2 regions of the Streptomyces sp. NBC_00358 genome follow, and region 2 is predicted to be linked to the other one. Evidence: riboswitches for the same ligand, from Rfam matches in the RefSeq annotation. Region 2 holds a riboswitch; the other holds the start of a gene.
The links. A riboswitch is a leader RNA that binds a small molecule or an ion and turns the genes downstream of it on or off. The one in region 2 is predicted to bind glycine.

Region 1 (6,749 bases), 4.6 Mb from region 2:
CGGTGCGGAGGCGATCCAGGTGAACGGCGTGCGCGTGGTCGCCGGGACCTATCTGGCCGACTCCGGAGGCGGAGTGAAGGTCGACGGGAACAAGATCACCCAGCCGTATCGTTTCAAGGTCATCGGCAAGCCGCAGGATCTGGAGCCGGCGCTGAACATTCCGGGAGGTGTGGTGCAGACGCTGGAGAAGGAGCAGGCCACCGTCACGGTGAACGGCTCGACGAAGATCGTCGTCGATGCCTTGCGACCGGCGGAGCGGCCTGACTACGCTCAGTCGTCCTCCCGGTGAACGGCGGTCGCATGGGGGTCGCCGGGCGAGGGCAGGAGGTTGCGGGGGGTCGGCGCACCGAATGGGTGGTGCGTGGTGGAAACTGTCTGGTGGATACGGACGTTGTGAGGATGTCCGGGTCGACCGGTGTGTTCAATCAGGGTTCGTCCTGCCCCACGGGCGGGTCTGTTTCGGTCAAGGGGAATCGCCCGTGAAGTTGTTTGCGAAGTTGTTCGGCAAGAGCACGCGAGAGGACAGTGGCGACAACGCGACTGCCCGTCACCGTGCACCGCGCCAGGGAGACGCGGAGGCCCAGAGCGGCGATCGCCCGCTGTTCCGGGACCAGGTCACCGGTCCCGGCGGTCAGGGCGCGTCGTCTGTTGACCCTGCCCAGCCGGGCCGCATAGGTTTCGGGGAACCGTCAGCCTCAAGCACGGGTGGAGGGTTCGCCTCCGATCCGTATGCGTCCCATGCCCCTGGTGGGCAGCCGCGGCAGGAGGATCCGTCCATGTCGGCCCAGGTGTGTTCGAGGTGCGGGAACCGCAACGCGGAGAACAGCCGGTTCTGTTCCAACTGCGGTGCGCCGCTGCGGGGTGGACCGGAGCGTCCCTCGGAGCAGACGTCCACGATCTCCATCTCCGGCATCGAGGCGTACGACGCCGAGGTGACCGGTCAGACGGCGTCGCCGATGCTCTCCCCGGAGGCTCAGGCGGCGGTCGACGCGCTGCCGGTCGGCTCGGCGCTGCTGGTGGTGCGCCGTGGCCCCAACTCGGGCAGCCGCTTCCTGCTGGACGGTGAGCTGACCACGGCGGGGCGTCATCCGCAGAGCGACATCTTCCTCGACGACGTGACGGTGTCGCGTCGGCACGTGGAGTTCCGTCGCGTCGCGGACGGCTCGTTCACGGTCGCCGACGTCGGCAGCCTGAACGGCACGTACGTCAACCGGGAGCGGATCGACCAGGTCCCGCTGTCGAACGGTGACGAGGTGCAGATCGGCAAGTACCGGCTGGTGTTCTACGCGAGCCAGCAGGGCGTCTGACCCTCCCCCAACTCCGTCCGGGGGGACACCGAGGGAATGTCCATGCTTCAAACACCGAGCGGCGGTGCCGGCAGCGGTACCGCCGCCACGGACAGTGGGCTGATGAGCATCGGCGCGGTGCTGAACATGCTGCGCGACGAGTTCCCCGAAGTCACCATCTCCAAGATCCGATTCCTGGAGTCGGAGGGGCTCGTCGAGCCGCGGCGGACCCCTTCGGGGTACCGCAAGTTCAGCGCGGACGATGTCGAACGCCTCGGCCACGTCCTGAGGATGCAGCGCGACCACTACCTCCCGCTGAAGGTGATCCGCGAGCACCTGGACGCCCTGGAGCGCGGTGAGAAGGTGCGTCTGCCCTCCGTGGGCCGCCAGCGCGACGCCGGTGAGGGAGAACCCGCGGGGGAGCTCTACGGCGAACCCGAAGGCCCCACCGCGGCCCGGGTGGGCCGTGCGGAGCTGCTGGCCGCCGCGGAGATCGGCGAGCAGCAGCTCCAGGAGTGGGAGTCGTACGGGCTGATCGGGCCTCTGCCGGACGGTGTGTACGACGCCGAGGCGGTGACCGTCGCCGCGCTCGTCGTCGAGCTGGGACGCTTCGGGATCGAGCCGCGCCATCTGCGGGCGATGAAGGCCGCTGCGGAGCGTGACGCGGGACTGGTGGACCAGGTGGTCGCCCCCCTGCGGCGGCACCGCAATCCGCAGACGCGGGCGCACGCGGAGGCCCGTACGAAGGAACTCGCCGGCCTCACGGTGAAGCTGCACGCGGCACTCGTGCAGACCGCGCTGGGCGTGCGACTGCGCTGATCCGGCATACCGGAGCGGGCCGCGGATCGTCTACCCGTTCTGTGCCCGACTACCCAAACGTCCCGGGCACGGCCTAGGGTTGCTGTGTGAACGAGCTCGATGTCGTAGGTGTCCGGGTCGAAATGCCCTCCAACCAACCGATCGTGCTTCTGCGTGAAGTGGGAGGCGACCGCTACCTCCCCATCTGGATCGGACCGGGGGAGGCGACGGCGATCGCCTTCGCTCAGCAGGGCATGGCCCCCGCACGACCGCTGACCCACGACCTGTTCAAGGACGTGCTGGAGGCCGTCGGCCAGGAGCTCACCGAAGTACGCATCACGGACCTTCGCGAGGGCGTCTTCTACGCCGAGCTCGTGTTCGCCAGTGGGGTCGAGGTGAGTGCCAGGCCGTCCGACGCCATAGCGCTCGCCCTGCGCACCGGAACGCCGATCTACGGCAGCGACGGGGTGCTCGACGACGCGGGTATCGCGATCCCGGACGAGCAGGAGGACGAGGTGGAGAAGTTCCGCGAGTTCCTCGACCAGATCTCGCCCGAGGACTTCGGAACCAACAGTCAGTGAGGCCCGGGAGCGGAGCGCCGCTCCGGGTGGCATTTGCCCAGGGTCGGTGTGGTGTGCCGCGGCCCGCGCGGAGAGCATTCGGCTAGCCTTTCCCCGCGGTAGGGCACGGGAAACCACTCTTAGGGTGATTATCACTCGGCGTGCCGAGTGTGGCGATCGTTGACGCGCCCCTGGTGACTGCCTACCGTCGAGAAGGCAGGTCAAGGACGGAGGTCGGCGTGAGAAGCAGCGGCGACGGTACGGCTGGGGGTGCTCCCGGACGCGGTCCGGGGGAGAGCGGCCCGTACCCTCCCCCAAGCTCTCGGCTCGACTCGAGCAGGGGGTACCCCCAGCATGGCGGCGCGGCGGACCATGTTCCGCGGCGGCCCACAGCAGTGCCCGGTGAGGGAGGGGCCGTTCCCGAGGAGGTCGGTTACCGCGGGCCCACGGCGTGCGCGGCCGCGGGCATCACCTACCGGCAGCTGGACTACTGGGCGCGGACCGGTCTGGTCGAGCCCAGTGTGCGTCCCGCCTACGGGTCGGGCACGCAGCGTCTCTACAGCTTCCGGGACGTGGTGGTCCTGAAGATCGTGAAGCGGTTCCTCGACACCGGGGTGTCGCTGCAGAACATCCGCACCACGGTCCAGCATCTGCGGGAGCGCGGCTTCCAGGACCTGGAGCGCATGACGCTGATGAGCGACGGCGCGACGGTCTACGAGTGCACCTCGCCCGACGAGGTCCACGCGCTGCTCCAGGGCGGCCAAGGGGTCTTCGGGATCGCCGTGGGCGTGGTGTGGCGGGACGTGGAGAGTGCCCTGTCGCAGTTGCACGGGGAGCGCGTGGACACCGGCGAGACGCTTCTCGGGCACAACCCCGCCGACGAGCTGGCGCGCAGGCGCAACCGCGCGGTGTGACGCGCGGCCTCCGATGACGCGATGCCCCGGAGTGCCGGGGCATTGTCAGTGGCGTAGGGCAGCATCGGTGATGTGAGAACCGCGCCCACGATCCTGCATCTCGACATGGATGCCTTCTTCGCCTCGGCGGAGCAGGCGTCCAAGCCGAGCCTGCGCGGGAAGGCCGTCGTCGTGGGCGGGCTGGGACCCCGCGGGGTCGTGGCCACGGCCTCGTACGAGGCGCGCGTCTTCGGGGTGAACTCGGCGATGCCCATGGCCCAGGCCCGCAGACGCGCACCGAACGCCGCCTATCTCGTACCGCGCTTCGGGCTCTACCGTGAGGTCAGCGAGCAGGTGATGGGGCTGCTGCGGGCTCTGTCGCCGCTCGTGGAGCCGCTGAGCCTGGACGAGGCGTTCGTGGACCTGGAGGCGGGCGGGACGGCCTGGGACGACGCCTCGGCGCGGCTGGCCGGTGCCAAGCTGCGCGCGGACATCCGGGCGGTCACCGGGCTCACGGGATCGGTGGGGCTCGCCGCCTCCAAGATGCTGGCGAAGATCGCCTCGGAGCAGGCCAAGCCCGACGGTCTCGTGCTGATCGAGCCGGGCACCGAGCGCGCGATGCTGGGCCCCATGCCGGTGCGGACGCTGCCGGGCGTTGGGCCGGCTACCGGCGACCATCTTCGGCGGGCCGGGATCACCACAGTCGAGGAGCTCGCCGAGGCGGGCGAGGACGAGCTCGTACGGCTGCTGGGGAAGGCGCACGGGCACGCCCTGTTCGCGATGGCGCTGGCCCACGACGTGCGGCCCGTGGTGGCCGAGCGGGAGACAAAGTCGGTGTCGGTCGAGGACACGTACGACGTGGACATCCACGACCGGGTCCGGGTGGAGCTAGAGGTGCAGCGGCTCGCGGACCGGTGTGTGGGGAGGCTGCGCCGGGCCGGGCTGTCGGGGCGGACCATCGTGCTGAAGGTGCGCAGGTACGACTTCTCGACGCTGACCCGGTCCGAGACGCTGCGGGGACCCACGGACGACCCCGGGGTCGTCCGTGAGGCCGCCGCGCGGCTCCTGGAGGGCGTGGACACCACGGGAGGCGTGCGCCTGCTGGGGGTCGGTGTCTCGGGGCTCGCCGACTACACGCAGGAGGACCTGTTCGCGCAGGCGCAGGCCGCCGCCGTGGGGGAGCCGACGGCCGAGGAGCAGTCCGTGGACGAGCCGCCGGCCGGGGGGACCCCTGTGGAGGAGGGGCCGCCCGCGGTGCGGCGGTGGCCCGCGGGGCACGACGTGCGTCACGAGGAGTACGGGCACGGCTGGGTGCAGGGCAGCGGGCTGGGGCGGGTCACGGTGCGGTTCGAGACGCCGTACTCCGAGCCCGGCCGGGTCCGGACCTTCCGGACGGACGATCCGCGGCTGGAACCGGCGGATCCGCTGCCCCTGGTGGAGCGAAGACCCCGGGACACCGAGGCGTTCCCGGCGGGTGCCGGACCGTCGGGGTCGCGGGCCGCGCCGCGAGGTCCGGACGGCGGCTCGGACCTGGACCGGGACCGGCGTGCGGACCGGGACCGGGCCCAGGGCACGGGCCGGGACCTGGGCCCGGACAGGAGCGCGGGCCCGGACGCGGGCCCGGAATGGAGTAAGGGTCTGGATGTGGGCCCCGTCCCGGGCGTGGGTGCCGGCGCGGGGCCGGGCGTCCGGGACGCTCAGCCGTCGTCCGTGCCCGCCAGTCGGCCGAAGTCCCGGTCCGGCGGCGGAGGGGACGCCACGTCGAGTCCGTAGTGGTGGTAGAGCTGCAGTTCCTGCTCGGGGGAGAGGTGGCGCCCGACACCGAAGTCGGGGGCGTCCTTGATCAGGGCTCGCTCGAAGGGGATGCGCAGCGTCCCCTCGATGATCTCGCTGGGTTCGAGCGGTACGAAGGCGTCCCTGCTGAACAGGCCGGTGCGTATGGCCGCCCACTCCGGGACGCCGGTCGCGTCGTCGAGGTAGATCTCGTCGATCGTGCCGATCTTGGTGCCGTTGCTGTCGAACGCCTTGCGGCCGATCAGGTTGCGCGGATCGATGTCGGTCTGCACGGTCCCTCCAGTGGTCGCAAACTCATCCGTAAGTACTACAAAAGAGCACATCTGTGAAGGCGGCCACTCGAAGGCTGTCGTCTTGTCCTCGCTGGTAGGCTGGCAAACGGCTGCTGATCCCGTGCGGGAGAGTCCTCCAGACTTCACCGGAGGCGCCGAAGGAGCAACTCCTCCCCGGAATCTCTCAGGCTCACGTACCGCACGGACGAGGTCACTCTGGAAAGCAGGGCGGTGCCTATGGCTCCGCCCTCACCGACGGTGAAAGCCGGGTCGTCCACGGACACCCGGTGAAACTCTCAGGTTGAGATGACAGAGGGGGAGGCCGTCGGGGTACCCGTGCCGGGGTGCCCCTCGAAGGTCGCGTCAGACCAGGAGGCCTCCGCCATGACCGCCCCTCGCATTCCGCTCTCCGAGCTCGAACAGGGAATTCCCTTCGAGCAGCGCCACATCGGCCCCGACTCCGAAGCCCGGGCCAAGATGCTCGCGCACATCGGCTACGGCTCGCTCGACGAGCTGACGGCCGCCGCGGTGCCGGACGTGATCAAGAACGCCGAGGCCCTGAAGCTGCCGGCCGCCCGCACCGAGGCCGAGGTACTGGCCGAGCTCCGCTCCCTCGCGGACCGCAACGAGGTGCTCGGCTCGATGATCGGGCTCGGTTACTACGGCACGTTCACGCCGCCGGTGATCCTGCGCAACGTCATGGAGAACCCCGCCTGGTACACCGCGTACACGCCGTACCAGCCGGAGATCTCGCAGGGCCGCCTCGAGGCGCTGCTGAACTTCCAGACGGTCGTCGCCGAGCTGACCGGCCTGCCGACCTCCGGCGCCTCCCTCCTCGACGAGGGCACCGCGGCCGCCGAGGCGATGGCGCTGTCCCGCCGTATGGGCAAGAACAAGAAGGGCCTCTTCCTGGTCGACGCGGACGCGCTGCCGCAGACCATCGCCGTCATAGAGACCCGCGCCGAGCCGACCGGCGTCGAGATCGTCGTCGCCGACCTCGCCGACGGCATCCCGGCCGACCTCGCCGGGCGCGAGATCAACGGCGTGCTGATCCAGTACCCGGGCGCCTCCGGTGCCGTACGCGACATCAAGCCGATCATCGAGCAGGCGCACGAGCTGGGGGCGGTCGTCACCGTCGCCGCCGAC
Region 2 (6,749 bases):
AGCCTTCCACCTGCATGTTTCCGTACTGGGCGTCCGGTGAGCCGGCCTGGCCGTGCCAGAGCAGCATCCAGACCTGGCCGGACGACGGGGTCGCGAGCGCGCGAAGGAGCGCCTCGTAGGCGTCATAACGCCCGGGTGTGACCTGGCGCAGCATGTGCTCGACCTGCCCGGCCGCGGCCGTGCCCGACGCGCTCACCCTCAACCGCCCCTTCGCGAACAATTCACGACGACTCATCCCTTGTGCCCGAGGCCCCGGCCGCGAACATGCGTCAACACCTCGACCAGGCCATGAAACCAGCTTATGCGGCGATCGCGCTCCGCCGGGGGAAGCAGTCGAGAGCCGGGGCCCACCGCGCGAGGTCGTCCGAAAGGCCGTGCGGGGCCGGGCGCACGGCCTTTCGGACGCTCTCGGGGCGGGCGCCGTTCAGTGACCGTGCTGGTAGAAGGGGCGCACCTGGGCCCGCATCCAGTCGGCGACCGGGTCCTGCGTCACGTCGAGGAGGACCAGGTTCACCGGAATGTTCATCGGGACGCGGCCGAGGGCGCGGCCCAGGGCGTCCAGCGGCAGGGTGCGGGCCTCGCCCTCCCACAGCGAGAGTTCGACGCCGATGAACATGACCGGATCGTCGCCCTCGATGCTGGCCAGGCAGCGGCGGGCGCTCAGCACCACGCCGGTCCCGGCGAACTCGGCCGAGGCCGCGGCCAGGAAGTCCATCGGGTCGTCCTGCCAGTCGGGCTCGAAGAGCCGCACCCGGCCACCGCTGGCCGAGCCGTCCAGCGGGGTCCGGCCGGACCGGCACAGCTCGGCGACGGCGGGCGGCGGCAGCGGTACGCCGACCACGCCGTCCGGGTTGACCAGGATGCCGACCTGCGGCGGAAGTCCTCGGGCGAACTCGACGGCAGGCGCGATCGTGTACGACATGTGGCCACCGGTGACCTGCCGGAACTGCTCCTCGGAGCTGAACACGGGGACGTACACCTGCCCCCCGACGTCGATCGTGGGCAGATCGAGCGGGCCGCTCTGCGGGCCGCCGCCGTTGGGCAGCGGCACCCAGAGGAAACTGCGGCCGAGCACCTCGACGATACGAGCGCCCCCCGAAGGCCCCGAGGGCATGCCGAAGGAGGCGGACAACACCTCCTCCAGCTCGTTGCCGGGCCAACCGCCGTGCGGATGGGGGTGCGCCTGTGCAGGAAAGTCCATCTGTCTACCGCCCGCTTCGAACCACTGTTCCGGCTGGAAAGATTAATGCGCCACCGTGACCGGTCAGTGGCCGAAGTCGATCCTGCCCAGCACGTCCGCCGCGTCCCGGTCGATGAGCACCGCCGAACCGCACCCCGCGGGCAGGTCGCCCCGCTCGACGGAACGCAGCAGCCGGGCGGCCGCGCCGCGATGGCGGGCGAAGGCGTAGCGCGAGACGCCGCGGCCGCGCTCGCGCTGGCCGTCCAGCGCGGTGCCCGGCGGGACGTCGAGCAGCAGCAGGTGCAGCGCGCCGCCCCGGCGCCGGGCCTCGCGGGCGAGCCAGCGGCGCACCCAGGCCTGCGTGCCGCAGTCGTGCACGACGAGTGGGCCGCCCCCGCGCAGCGCGCGGCGCAGCCCGGCGTAGTGCGCGAGGCGGACGAGCGGGCGGTAGACCACGTACGGCAGCAGGCGGGCCGCCCGGCCCTCCCAGCGGTCGCGGGTGTCCTGCGAGTCGACCCGCGTGCCCCGCACGGCCCGCCGCATCAGCGTCGACTTGCCGCTGCCGGGCAGCCCGGTGACCACGACGAGGTCGCGCGCCCCGAAGCGCAGACCGTGCGGGCTGCGTCCGGCCCGGTCGCGGAGGTCCCGGACGACGGCCGCCGGAAGCGGGCCGCGCACCTCCCGGGCCGGTGCGCCGGGCTGCTCGGGCAGCGCGAGACCCGAGGCCGTCGCGTACGCCGTGGTCCTGTTCACCGTGACCGTCCTCCCCTTGGGTGTGGAGTCCCATCCCCGTCGACTGTAAAGAGAAGGTAATGCCCGGCGCCTCCCCTTTTCATGCGCGGACTGCCACAGCCCGGTTACAGATGCCGGGCTGCCGGGATCGGACGGCGCGTGCGATGATGGCCGCGCCAACTGCATACCGGCCGCTTGAATCCGCGCGGGAGAGTCCTGGGTACGTGTACCCGGGCGCCGAAGGAGCAAGTCCCTCCCTTGAATCTCTCAGGCCCCGTTACCGCGCGGGCGAGGCACATCTGAAAAGCGGGCCGCTCACCGGTGGCTCCACCCAAGGTGCAAGTCAGGACCACCATTTCGTGGGGTCTTGATGAACCTCTCAGGTTCCGATGACAGATGGGGAGGAACGACCTCGCCGTCATGCCTTGGGAGCCAGACCGATGAGCAGCACCGCACCCCGTCACACCGCGCTCGATGCCCTGCATCGCTCACTCGGCGCGACGATGACCGACTTCGCAGGCTGGGACATGCCCCTGCGCTACGGCTCCGAGCGCGACGAGCACCTCGCCGTCCGCACGAAGGCCGGCCTCTTCGACCTCTCCCACATGGGCGAGATCACCGTCACCGGCCCCCAGGCCGCGGCGCTCCTGAACCACGCGCTGGTCGGCAACATCGCCACCGTCGGCGTCGGCCGCGCCCGCTACACCATGATCTGCCAGGAGGACGGCGGCATCCTGGACGACCTGATCGTCTACCGGCTCGCCGACGACGAGTACATGGTGGTCGCGAACGCCTCCAACGCCCAGGTGGTGCTGGACGCGCTGACCGGGCGCGCAACCGGTTTCGACGCCGTGGTGCGCGACGACCGTGACGCGTACGCGCTGATCGCCGTGCAGGGACCCGAGTCCCCCGGCATCCTCAAGTCGGTCACCGACGCGGACCTGGACGGCCTGAAGTACTACGCGGGCCTGCCGGGCACGGTGGCCGGGGTTCCGGCCCTGATCGCCCGCACCGGCTACACCGGCGAGGACGGCTTCGAGCTGTTCGTCGCTCCCGCCGACGCCGAGAAGGTGTGGCAGGCGCTGACCGACGCGGGCACCCCGGCCGGGCTGGTCCCCTGCGGTCTGTCGTGCCGCGACACGCTGCGCCTGGAGGCCGGCATGCCGCTGTACGGGCACGAGCTGACCACCGCGCTGACCCCCTTCGACGCCGGTCTCGGCCGGGTCGTGAAGTTCGAGAAGGAGGGGGACTTTGTGGGGCGCCAGGCCCTGACCGAAGCCGCCGAGCGCGCCGCTTCCGAGCCGCCGCGCGTCCTCGTCGGCCTGATCGCCGAGGGCCGTCGCGTGCCGCGCGCCGGGTTCCCGGTCGTCTCCGACGGCCAGGTGATCGGCGAGGTCACCTCCGGCGCCCCGTCCCCGACCCTGGGCAAGCCGATCGCCATGGCGTACGTCGACGCCGCGCACGCCGCGCCGGGCACCGCCGGTGTCGGTGTGGACATCCGGGGCAGCCACGAGCCGTACGAGGTCGTGGCGCTGCCGTTCTACAAGCGCCAGAAGTGACACCGGTCCGGCCGGGCCGGACATGACACGGCGGTCCGCCGGGCGCCTGCGCCGACGTGCGGCCCCGTCGGACGTCGCACGTGATGCCGGGCACATCCGCCCGGATCACCCATGCTTCCCTCCATCAGCACTCCCACGCGTACAGGAGAATTCAGGCCATGAGCAACCCCCAGCAGCTGCGCTACAGCAAGGAGCACGAGTGGCTGTCCGTCGCCGAGGACGGCGTCGCGACGGTCGGCATCACCGAGTTCGCGGCCAACGCGCTCGGCGATGTCGTCTACGCCCAGCTCCCGGAGGTCGGTGACACGGTGACCGCGGGCGAGTCCTGCGGCGAGCTGGAGTCGACCAAGTCGGTCAGCGACCTGTACTCCCCGGTCGGCGGCGAGGTCGTCGAGGCCAACCAGGACGTCGTGGACGACCCGTCGCTCGTGAACTCCGCTCCCTTCGAGGGCGGTTGGCTGTTCAAGGTGCGCGTCGCGGACCAGCCCGAGGACCTGATGTCCGCCGACGAGTACACCGCATCCACCGCCGGCTGAGGAGTCACCGCATGTCGCTTCTGAACACCCCCCTTCACGAGCTGGACCCGGACGTCGCGGCCGCCGTCGACGCCGAACTGCACCGCCAGCAGTCCACCCTGGAGATGATCGCCTCGGAGAACTTCGCTCCGGTCGCGGTCATGGAGGCCCAGGGCTCGGTCCTGACCAACAAGTACGCCGAGGGCTACCCCGGCCGCCGCTACTACGGCGGCTGCGAGCACGTCGACGTGGTCGAGCAGATCGCCATCGACCGTGTGAAGGCGCTCTTCGGCGCCGAGCACGCGAACGTGCAGCCGCACTCGGGCGCCCAGGCCAACGCGGCCGCGATGTTCGCGCTGCTCAAGCCCGGCGACACGATCATGGGTCTGAACCTCGCGCACGGCGGGCACCTCACCCACGGCATGAAGATCAACTTCTCCGGCAAGCTCTACAACGTGGTCCCGTACCACGTGAGCGACGAGACCGGCCAGGTCGACATGGCCGAGGTCGAGCGCCTCGCCAAGGAATCCCGGCCGAAGCTGATCGTGGCCGGCTGGTCGGCCTACCCGCGGCAGCTCGACTTCGCCGAGTTCCGCCGCATCGCCGACGAGGTCGGCGCGTACCTCATGGTCGACATGGCGCACTTCGCCGGCCTGGTGGCCGCGGGTCTGCACCCGAACCCGGTGCCGCACGCCCACGTCGTCACGACGACCACCCACAAGACCCTCGGCGGCCCGCGCGGCGGCGTGATCCTCTCGACGGCCGAGCTGGCCAAGAAGATCAACTCCGCGGTCTTCCCCGGTCAGCAGGGCGGTCCGCTGGAGCACGTGATCGCCGCCAAGGCCGTCTCCTTCAAGGTCGCCGCCACCGACGACTTCAAGGAGCGCCAGCAGCGCACGCTGGACGGCGCGCGCATCCTGGCCGAGCGTCTGGTCCAGGACGACGTGAAGGCCGTCGGCGTGGACGTCCTGTCCGGGGGCACGGACGTGCACCTGGTCCTGGTCGACCTGCGTAACTCCGAGCTGGACGGGCAGCAGGCCGAGGACCGACTCCACGAGGTCGGCATCACGGTCAACCGCAACGCCATCCCGAACGACCCCCGCCCGCCGATGGTCACCTCGGGCCTGCGCATCGGCACGCCCGCCCTCGCCACCCGCGGCTTCACGGCCGAGGACTTCACCGAGGTCGCGGACATCATCGCCGAGGCGCTGAAGCCGTCCTACGACGCGGACGGCCTGAAGGTCCGCGTGTCCGCTCTGGCCGACAAGCACCCGTTGTACCCCGGCCTGAAGTAGTTCCGTAGGCTTTCCGTCATACGTTGTATTCACCCGTACGGTTCATTTCGTACGGATATCCGGGGCACCGCGCACACTGGAAGCAGAGCGCGGTGCCCCGTTCCATGCGGTCCCGCACCACCTCCGCCGGACAACGGCGTCCGGCGAAACCACCAAGGAGTTCCCGTGGCCATCTCGGTCTTCGACCTGTTCTCGATCGGCATCGGCCCGTCCAGCTCCCACACGGTGGGCCCGATGCGCGCCGCGCGCATGTTCGCGCGGCGGCTGCGCAACGAAGAGCTGCTCGCCCCCGTCACCGCGATACGCGCCGAGCTCTACGGCTCCCTGGGCGCGACCGGCCACGGCCACGGCACCCCCAAGGCGGTGCTGCTCGGTCTGGAGGGCGCCTCGCCCCGGACGGTGGACGTCGAGGGCGCCGACGAGCGGGTCGAGCAGATCAAGACCTCGGGCCGGCTCAACCTGCTCGGCGAGCACGAGATCGGCTTCTCCTTCGACGACGACCTGGTCCTGCACCGCCGCAAGGCCCTGCCGTACCACGCGAACGGCATGACGATCTTCGCGTACGACGCCTCGGGCGAGCTCGTCCTGGAGAAGACGTACTACTCGGTCGGCGGCGGATTCGTGGTCGACGAGGACGCGGTCGGCGAGGACCGCATCAAGCTCGACGACACGATCCTGAAGTACCCGTTCCGCACGGGCGACGAACTGCTGCGGCTCACGAAGGAGACCGGGCTGTCGATCTCCGCCCTGATGCTGGAGAACGAGCGGGCCTGGCGCACCGAGGAGGAGATCCGCGAGGGACTCCTCGCCATCTGGCGCGTGATGCAGGCGTGCGTCTCGCGCGGCATGGCCCGCGAGGGCATCCTGCCGGGCGGCCTCAGGGTCCGCCGCCGCGCCGCGCACTCGGCCCGCCAGTTGCGCGCCGAGGGCGATCCGCTGGCCCACGCGATGGAGTGGATCACCCTCTACGCGATGGCGGTCAACGAGGAGAACGCGGCGGGCGGCCGGGTGGTCACCGCCCCCACCAACGGCGCGGCGGGCATCATCCCGGCGGTGCTGCACTACTACATCAACTTCGTGCCCGGCGCCGACGACGAGGGCGTCGTACGGTTCCTGCTCGCCGCCGGGGCGATCGGCATGCTGTTCAAGGAGAACGCCTCCATCTCGGGCGCCGAGGTGGGCTGCCAGGGCGAGGTCGGCTCGGCCTGCTCGATGGCGGCCGGCGCGCTCGCCGAGGTGCTCGGGGGCAGCCCCGAACAGGTCGAGAACGCCGCCGAGATCGGCATGGAGCACAACCTCGGCCTGACCTGCGACCCGGTCGGCGGTCTGGTCCAGATCCCCTGCATCGAGCGCAACGGCATGGCCGCGGTGAAGGCCGTCACGGCGGCCCGCATGGCCATGCGCGGCGACGGCTCCCACCTGGTCTCCCTCGACAAGGTCATCAAGACCATGAAGGAGACCGGCGCCG

Region 1: linked by a shared signal. The riboswitch ahead of gcvP (aminomethyl-transferring glycine dehydrogenase) and the one ahead of gcvT (glycine cleavage system aminomethyltransferase GcvT) in region 2 are both predicted to bind glycine.

The regions. Positions count from the first base shown of each region.
Region 1 is NZ_CP107976.1:7,742,647-7,749,395, forward strand. Features, by position in the region: gene OHT01_RS33100 (DUF881 domain-containing protein) at 1-289, shown strand, start outside; gene OHT01_RS33105 (FHA domain-containing protein) at 351-1,307, shown strand; gene ftsR (transcriptional regulator FtsR) at 1,350-2,105, shown strand; gene OHT01_RS33115 (bifunctional nuclease family protein) at 2,192-2,665, shown strand; gene OHT01_RS33120 (MerR family transcriptional regulator) at 2,884-3,558, shown strand; gene OHT01_RS33125 (DNA polymerase IV) at 3,631-5,310, shown strand; gene OHT01_RS33130 (PRC-barrel domain-containing protein) at 5,235-5,603, opposite strand; glycine riboswitch at 5,718-5,813, shown strand; gene gcvP (aminomethyl-transferring glycine dehydrogenase) at 5,988-6,749, shown strand, end outside.
Region 2 is NZ_CP107976.1:3,145,424-3,152,172, forward strand. Features, by position in the region: gene OHT01_RS12955 (enhanced serine sensitivity protein SseB C-terminal domain-containing protein) at 1-196, opposite strand, end outside; gene OHT01_RS12960 (enhanced serine sensitivity protein SseB) at 425-1,201, opposite strand; gene OHT01_RS12965 (AAA family ATPase) at 1,265-1,933, opposite strand; glycine riboswitch at 2,109-2,205, shown strand; glycine riboswitch at 2,206-2,318, shown strand; gene gcvT (glycine cleavage system aminomethyltransferase GcvT) at 2,353-3,471, shown strand; gene gcvH (glycine cleavage system protein GcvH) at 3,630-4,007, shown strand; gene glyA (serine hydroxymethyltransferase) at 4,019-5,281, shown strand; gene OHT01_RS12985 (L-serine ammonia-lyase) at 5,447-6,749, shown strand, end outside.